3 regions of the Aeromonas enteropelogenes genome follow, and region 2 is predicted to be linked to each of the others. Evidence: riboswitches for the same ligand, from Rfam matches in the RefSeq annotation. Region 2 holds a riboswitch; each other region holds the start of a gene.

Region 1 (2,265 bases), 870 kb from region 2:
GTTGGCAGCCCACTGGCTGCACCAGCCACTGTAGGGGAAGGGTTTGCACTGGTAGACCTTGCCGTTCTTGGGTTGCAGCACCCTGGTACCGTCGGTGTAGGACTTGAGCCCCTCCGGAAAGGTGAAGTCATGAGCGCCGCCGGCAGCGGGATCCTTGAACATCAGGTCCAGAGTCTGCTGGAGCGGGGTACCGCCATTTTTCGGGGTGCCCTTGATCACCAGCTGGTGATGACCGGCACTCAGCCCTTCCAGAGTCATGGTGAAGCCCTGGCTGCTGTCTTTGATGTCGGCGCTGGACTGGCCTTTGGCGACACCACCGTGGTCGTAGAGGGTGCTGGTGACGGCGAGATCCCCCTGGGCGGTGATGGTGAAATCGAGGATCGCCTTGCCGTTGTCGAGCTGGTATTCGCTCGCCAGACCGCTGACGCTGATGTCGTTGCCAACCGGCGGCTGCAACTGCTCAAGCTGGATCTCGACCCGCTCCAGAGCGCTGCCCGCCTTGAGGTAGACGGGGTTCTGGCCGTAGACGGGGTTGAACTGGCCATCTGTCCCCTGCTGGCCGGCACGGATCAGGCTCTGCTCAGAGTTGATCTTGCCGGCCAGGGCGTGGGCCCAATTGTTCTTCTGGCCTTGCTCCGCGCTGGCGATGGTCAGCTCGGTCTGCAGATCGGTGCGCTCGCCGTTGGCATCGAATACCCGGGTTCTGGCCTTGTCGCCGGCCGCCAGATCGATGGAGGGGTAGATGGTGCCGCCCTGGTTCCACGCCAGCGGTGGCTGGGTACCGCCCTTGAAGTTGGCATCGATCAGGTTGTAGAAGCTGTTGGCGGTATCACCCACTTCCCACACCCCGAGAATGATCTGGTAACCGGTGCGCTCCGGCAGGATGCACTGATGGGTGACCTGCTTGGGCGGTTGCACCATGTTGCCGTCGATGACGCAGAAGGGGGTGAGCTCGAAGGCGTCGCGGGTCAGCGGCTGGTTCGGGTTCCAATCCTGTTTGGTCAGATAGTAACGCCAGTTGCGGGTCACATGATTGGCGGTGAAGGTCCAGCTGATGGAAAAGGGGCCGGCCTGCACGTCGCGGCGGGTCCAGCGATCGCTGGTCTGGGCGTTGAGTTCGCCGAACTGGGGATGGCCGGCGGCAGCAATCTGCCCATCTGCCGGGCCGCCGTCCGGGAAGCCGGAGGAGGCCTCCAGGCTCTGGGGTTCCCACTGCACGGCGCCGCACTGGCTGTTGCCGCCGCTCTTGCACAGGGCGTTGCGCGATTCCGGTTGGCTGATGTAGCCGTGGGCCAGCACGCTGCCGCTGGCGAGCAGCGTCAGGGCGGCGGCGATGTGGTTGAATCGGATGGTTGCTGCCATACATTCCTCTGATCGATAGATGTGGGCAGTCACGTTGGCAGGGGAATCCCCGGGCACACCTGGGTGTGGCAACCCCGCTATCCTGGACGAACGTCTTTAGACCGGAAGTTTTGCGTCCTGACTTTTCAGCCAGTTTGCCAAATGACTACAGAAAGGGTCATGGTGTCGCGTTTGGCGACAAAATTATCATGACTAATTTTGATTAAATTATTAAGTGTAAATCTTTACAGCTTGACCTTTCTGGCGTTGGTTTTTCACTCAACTATATGTTTTTAAATGTATAAATAAGCAGCGTGATTTTCTGAATCTCGCCCATTCTGTCGATAAGATGCGAAAATTTGGCATTTTTTATCAATAAAAAAATCCCCTGCCACCTTCGTGGTCAGGGGATGGGGTGCGACAGAGCAAGACGGATCAGTGGTGAACCCGGGGGGATTCGCTCTGGCGCGGTGATGGCATCTGCATGGGCAACGGGCTCTGTTCGCTGGCGTGGCCGAGTTTGAACACGGCGAGCCGTTCGTCCAGGCTGCGGGAGAGACCGGCCAGCAGTTCGCTCTCCTGGGCCAGCTGGGAGGCAGATTGCGACATCTCCAGTGCCGAGTCGTTGATGCCGCTGACGTTGCGGTTCATGTCTTCGGCCACCATGCTCTGCTGTTCGGCGGCGGTGGCGATCTGGGTCGCCATGTCGCTCACGTGCTGGATGTGGTTGACGATGAGGGAGAGGTCCTGGCCTGCCTTCTCGGACTGGTTGACGCTGCTCTCCGCCAGCTTGCGGCTGGTGTCCATGGCGTCGGCCGCACTCACCGCCCGCTGTTGCAACTGGGCGATAGTGCCCTGGATCTCCTCGGTAGACTGGCGGGTGCGGCTCGCCAGCTGGCGCACCTCGTCGGCGACCACGGCAAA
Region 2 (2,265 bases):
CCCTCAACCTGGGTTATTCGGTGGTGGACTCGGCCACCGTGATCGCGACCCACGCCAGCAAGCTGCTGCGCGAGCAGCTCGATACCCTGTTTGGTCATGACGAGGTGGGCAAGCTGGGCCAGTTCCTGGCCAACCAGTCTCCCCGTCTCGCAGAGGAGCTGAATCAGGCGCTGACCCAGATGCAGCAGCTGCGGGTTTTCCGCCAGTTGCTCAAGGATCAGGTCAGCCTGTGCGATATCCGGACCATAGCGACCACCCTGCTCGACGCCAGCGAGCTGACCAAGGATCCGGTTCTGCTCGCCTCCGATGTGCGCTGCGCCCTGAAACGGCAGATCGTCCGCCAGTCGATCGGCGCGCGGGACGTGCTGGCTACCTTCACCCTCGACGATCGGCTGGAGCAGACCCTGCTGGCCGCCATGAACCAGGCCCAGCAGCAGGGCAAGATCCAGCTGGACAGCTTCCCGGTCGATCCCCAGCTGCTTGGCCAGTTGCAGCAAAACATGCCGTTGGTGAAGGAGCAGTTGCAGCAGCTGGGTCATGCCCCCGTATTGGTAGTCATGCCGCAATTGAGGCCATTAATGGCCCGATATGCCCGTTCTTTCGCCAAAGGCCTCAAAGTACTCTCATATAATGAGGTTCCCGAAGATTTAAGAGTCGAAGTAATAGGCACTCTTGGATAATTTATGTTCAGGAAGGGATTCCTGTGGGAAGTTTTTTTTCCGCATGCTTACTTGCTATGCAATTTAAAGAAGTTATTATGTGACAGCTTTTGACAATTTTCGTCGTGTTGAACACTAATATATCATTAGTGTCCGACACTGAATGGATTCGCCTCTTCCAGGCGCCTCATCCCTGAAAGGGTTGTCACAGGACAAGGGCAAACTGAACTGAAAAGTCAGGACGCAAAGCTACCGGTCTAACAGCAGTAATGCTTATGACAGCGGGGTTGCCAGACAGCCAATCATCTTGGTTATCATGGTTTTACTTTAATAACACGGTCCTTTTTTGGACTGTGGGTGCGCGTTTTGACGACTCATGCTTGGTTTATTGCTAAATCCATCAGCAAGGGTGTCTGACATTAATGAATGATAATAATATGCCCGTATTTGATGAAATACGGGAACATCATGTCTCGAACCTGCCTATTTTGTTAGTGCAGCCGGAATTTGCTGCAACTTGTCACACTGCAGACATATTGTCAGGGCATGGATATCCGGTAGTCAGGGTTAATTCAGTAAATAAGGTTGGCGATTTTGTTAATAAAAATCGCACGGGTCTCATCTTATTTGACATGGATGCCATGACGGAAGCTGGCCCCGGAATATTGAAATCGTTTGCCGGTGTTGATTCTATTATTCTGGTCAACGAGAACCAGGCCAATCTGGCTGCCGAAGCCATGTGTGCCGGCGCGATCGACTACATTGTCAAACCCTTCAGTGCCCAACAACTGCTGGAAACCATTCAGTGTGGCCTGCGCCTGCGCCAGAAGATCCCGAACCTGGTCGCCGTCTCGAACAAGAGCCTGCAGGTACTCCAGCTGGCACGGCGAGCGGCCAAGACCTGTGCCACCATCCTGATCGGCGGCGAGTCGGGCACAGGCAAGGAGTGCCTCGCCCGCTATATCCACGACATGTCCTGCCGGGCGGGCAAGCCCTTCGTCGCCATCAACTGTGCGGCAATCCCCGAAGCCATGCTGGAATCCATCCTGTTTGGTCACAACAAGGGGGCCTTCACCGGCGCCACCAGTGCCCAGCCCGGCAAGTTCGAGCTGGCCCAGGGGGGGACCCTGCTGCTGGACGAGATCTCCGAACTCTCCCTGCCCCTGCAAACCAAGCTGCTGCGCGTTCTGCAGGAGAAAGAGGTGGAGCGCCTCGGTAGCCACCAGACCATTTCCCTCGACGTGCGGATCATCGCCGCCAGCAACAAGGAACTGCGCACCCTGGTGGCGGAAGGACAGTTCCGCGAAGACCTCTTCTATCGGCTGGATGTGCTGCCCATCAGCTGGCCCGCCCTGCGTGAGCGGCCGGAAGATATCCTGCCGCTGGCCCGCTTTTTCATCGAGCAGCATGCCCCCGGTCAGGGCTACCGTCTGAGCGAGGCCGCCGCCCGGCAACTGGTTACTTATCAATGGCCTGGCAATGTGCGCGAGCTCGACAATGTCATCCAGCGTTCGTTGATCATGGCTCGGGGTTTGCATATACAGGCGATCGATTTGATGTTGCCCATCGATCAGCAGGATGACGAGAGTGCGCCTGTTGACCTGGT
Region 3 (2,265 bases), 1.3 Mb from region 2:
CCACATAGGTGGCACCATCGGTCGGGCTGCCGAGTTTCGGGTTGGCACCCTGGCCACCCGGATACTCCCAGTCGATATCCACGCCGTCGAAGAATTTCCAGGTCTGCAGGAACTCCTTCACCGAGGCGACGAAGGTGTCGCGCTTGGTCTTGTCACCGAGGAAGTAGAAGGGATCGGAGAGGGTCCAGCCCCCCACGGACGGCAGTATCTTCAGATCCGGGTAGGCCTGCTTGAGTGCCATCAGGGCACCGAAGTTGCCCTTGTAGGGCTCATCGTGGGCGGTCAGGCCGCTTTGCGGCATCTGGACGGCAGCCCAGGGATCGTGGATCGCCACCTTGAAGTCAGCGCGGCCGGCACAGGCCCGTTGCAGCGCCTGGAAGCTTCCTTCGATCTCCTTGAGGCTGTCGTTGAGGCCATCCCCGCCGCAAATGGGGGTAAAGCCGTAGAGGATGTGCGTCAGGTTCTGGGCCGGGATCTTGTCCACTGTGAACTTGCGGCCATAGACGCCCCACTCCACATAGTAGGTACCGACCACCTTGCCGGACTTGTTGGCGTAAGGCTTGTTGTTCTCCTGCAGTGACGTCTTGAGCGGGGCCAGGTGGCTGCCGTCGGTATCGGCCACCACTATCTCCTTCTTGTCGGAGAGGGTACAGCCATCGGCGTTGCATAGAGCCACCTGCATTTGGTAACGCCCCCCTTTTTTCACCTTGAAGGTGGCGCTGCCGGACGCAGCGGAGGGGCCGGACCACACCTCCTGGCCATCGAGCAGGACCTTGGCGGTCTGGCCCAGATCACCGCTCCAGAGATTCCAGTTCACCTCGACATCGGCGGCATCCTTCACCTTGACCAGGTTGTTGTAGGAGGTCGCGGCCTGATCCACTTCGATGATGGAAAACTTGGTGGGACCCCAGCCGATGGTGGCTTTGCCGGGCGGCGCGGCGTAGGCGGAAGATGCACAGAAGAGACCGACCGCGAGAGCCAGCATGGTTGGTTTTGGACTTGGCATTGTTGTATTTCCCTATCTCGTTATGTTTGCAACGAAAAGGGCGACGCCCCTGACAGGTAATGCAGACAGCAGCTCCTCCTTGGCAAAAGGAGCACAACGACCTGTGGTGGCCCCGCTATCTTAGGTACTGCTGACCCTTAGACCGGAAGCTTTGCGTCCCGATTTTTCAATCGGTTTGCCCTTAACACACTTCATTCGCGACATAAAAAATCGCCCCCCGACTATAGAGGGGGGCAATCCGGACCGCTACCTAGCAGAAATGACAGGAGATGGGACTCAGGTTTGGCAAAAAGCATGATTTGGTGAGGATTGATGCGGCAATCCTCGCCATTCCCGCCCCTTCATATCGCACCGAACAGTTTCATGATTTGATTAATTTTGTGAGCCTGCTCACTGCGGCGGCAATAAAAGGCTGTTCATCAGGGCACGCAACTTGAGCGGTTTGACCGGCTTGCTGATGTAGCCATAACCCTGCTCGCGGATCTGCGCCTGCAATTCGCTCTTGCGATCGGCGCTGATGATGATGCCACCGATATGGTCCCCATGAGCCTGCTGCAGCCCATCCAGTGCCTGCAATCCCGTCTTGTCGTCATCCAGGTGGTAATCGGAGAGCACCAGCCTCGGCACGAAGCCCTCCGCCACTATCCCCTCGGCCTCGCTCTGATTGAGAGCACAACGCACCTCGCAGCCCCAGCGTTCCAGCAGGGAGGCCATCGCCACCAGAATATCCCGCTCGTTGTCGATGCAGAGGACCCGCACCCCCTCCAGTTGGCTGTCGCGCACCACGGGCGCCACCGGCAACTGGGGCGTGACCGGGCGGGTCGCCTGATTGAGGGTGATGGCAAACACCGAGCCAGCTCCCGGCCAGCTGCGCAATGTGAGCTGATGACCCAGTACCAGCGAGATGCCGCGGGCGATGGCTAGCCCCAATCCAAGCCCTTGCTCCCGGGTGGTGCGGGAGTGATCGAGGCGGGAAAACTCGTCGAAGATCGCTTCCTGCTTGTCCTGCGGAATGCCGGGACCGTTGTCCCACACTTCGATGCGCACCTTGTCCCCCACCCGGCGACAACCGAGCAGCACCCGGCCGCCCGGATTGTAGCGAAACGCATTGGTGAGGAAGTTTTGCAGCACCCGGCGCAGCAGACGCACGTCGCTGTAAACGGCGAGCTTGCTCTCTACCACCGAGAAGTGGATCTCCCCCGCCTGGGCCAACACGCCAAACTCAGCCTTGAGGTTGTCGAACACCTCGCGCAGGGCAA

What was found. Region 2 has a riboswitch for cyclic di-GMP ahead of LA321_RS04655 (sigma-54-dependent transcriptional regulator). Riboswitches for the same ligand answer to the same signal wherever they lie in the genome.
Region 1: it holds a riboswitch for cyclic di-GMP, as region 2 does, so the genes downstream of both, gbpA (N-acetylglucosamine-binding protein GbpA) here and LA321_RS04655 (sigma-54-dependent transcriptional regulator) in region 2, are expected to answer to the same signal.
Region 3: it holds a riboswitch for cyclic di-GMP, as region 2 does, so the genes downstream of both, LA321_RS11055 (glycosyl hydrolase family 18 protein) here and LA321_RS04655 (sigma-54-dependent transcriptional regulator) in region 2, are expected to answer to the same signal.

The regions. Positions count from the first base shown of each region.
Region 1 is NZ_CP083625.1:1,873,054-1,875,318, forward strand. It holds gene gbpA (N-acetylglucosamine-binding protein GbpA) at 1-1,362, opposite strand, end outside; cyclic di-GMP riboswitch class I at 1,427-1,511, opposite strand; gene LA321_RS08860 (methyl-accepting chemotaxis protein) at 1,777-2,265, opposite strand, start outside.
Region 2 is NZ_CP083625.1:1,003,929-1,006,193, reverse strand. It holds gene lfhA (lateral flagellar biosynthesis protein LfhA) at 1-680, shown strand, start outside; cyclic di-GMP riboswitch class I at 867-954, shown strand; gene LA321_RS04655 (sigma-54-dependent transcriptional regulator) at 1,097-2,265, shown strand, end outside.
Region 3 is NZ_CP083625.1:2,340,539-2,342,803, reverse strand. It holds gene LA321_RS11055 (glycosyl hydrolase family 18 protein) at 1-1,006, opposite strand, end outside; cyclic di-GMP riboswitch class I at 1,109-1,196, opposite strand; gene LA321_RS11050 (hybrid sensor histidine kinase/response regulator) at 1,397-2,265, opposite strand, start outside.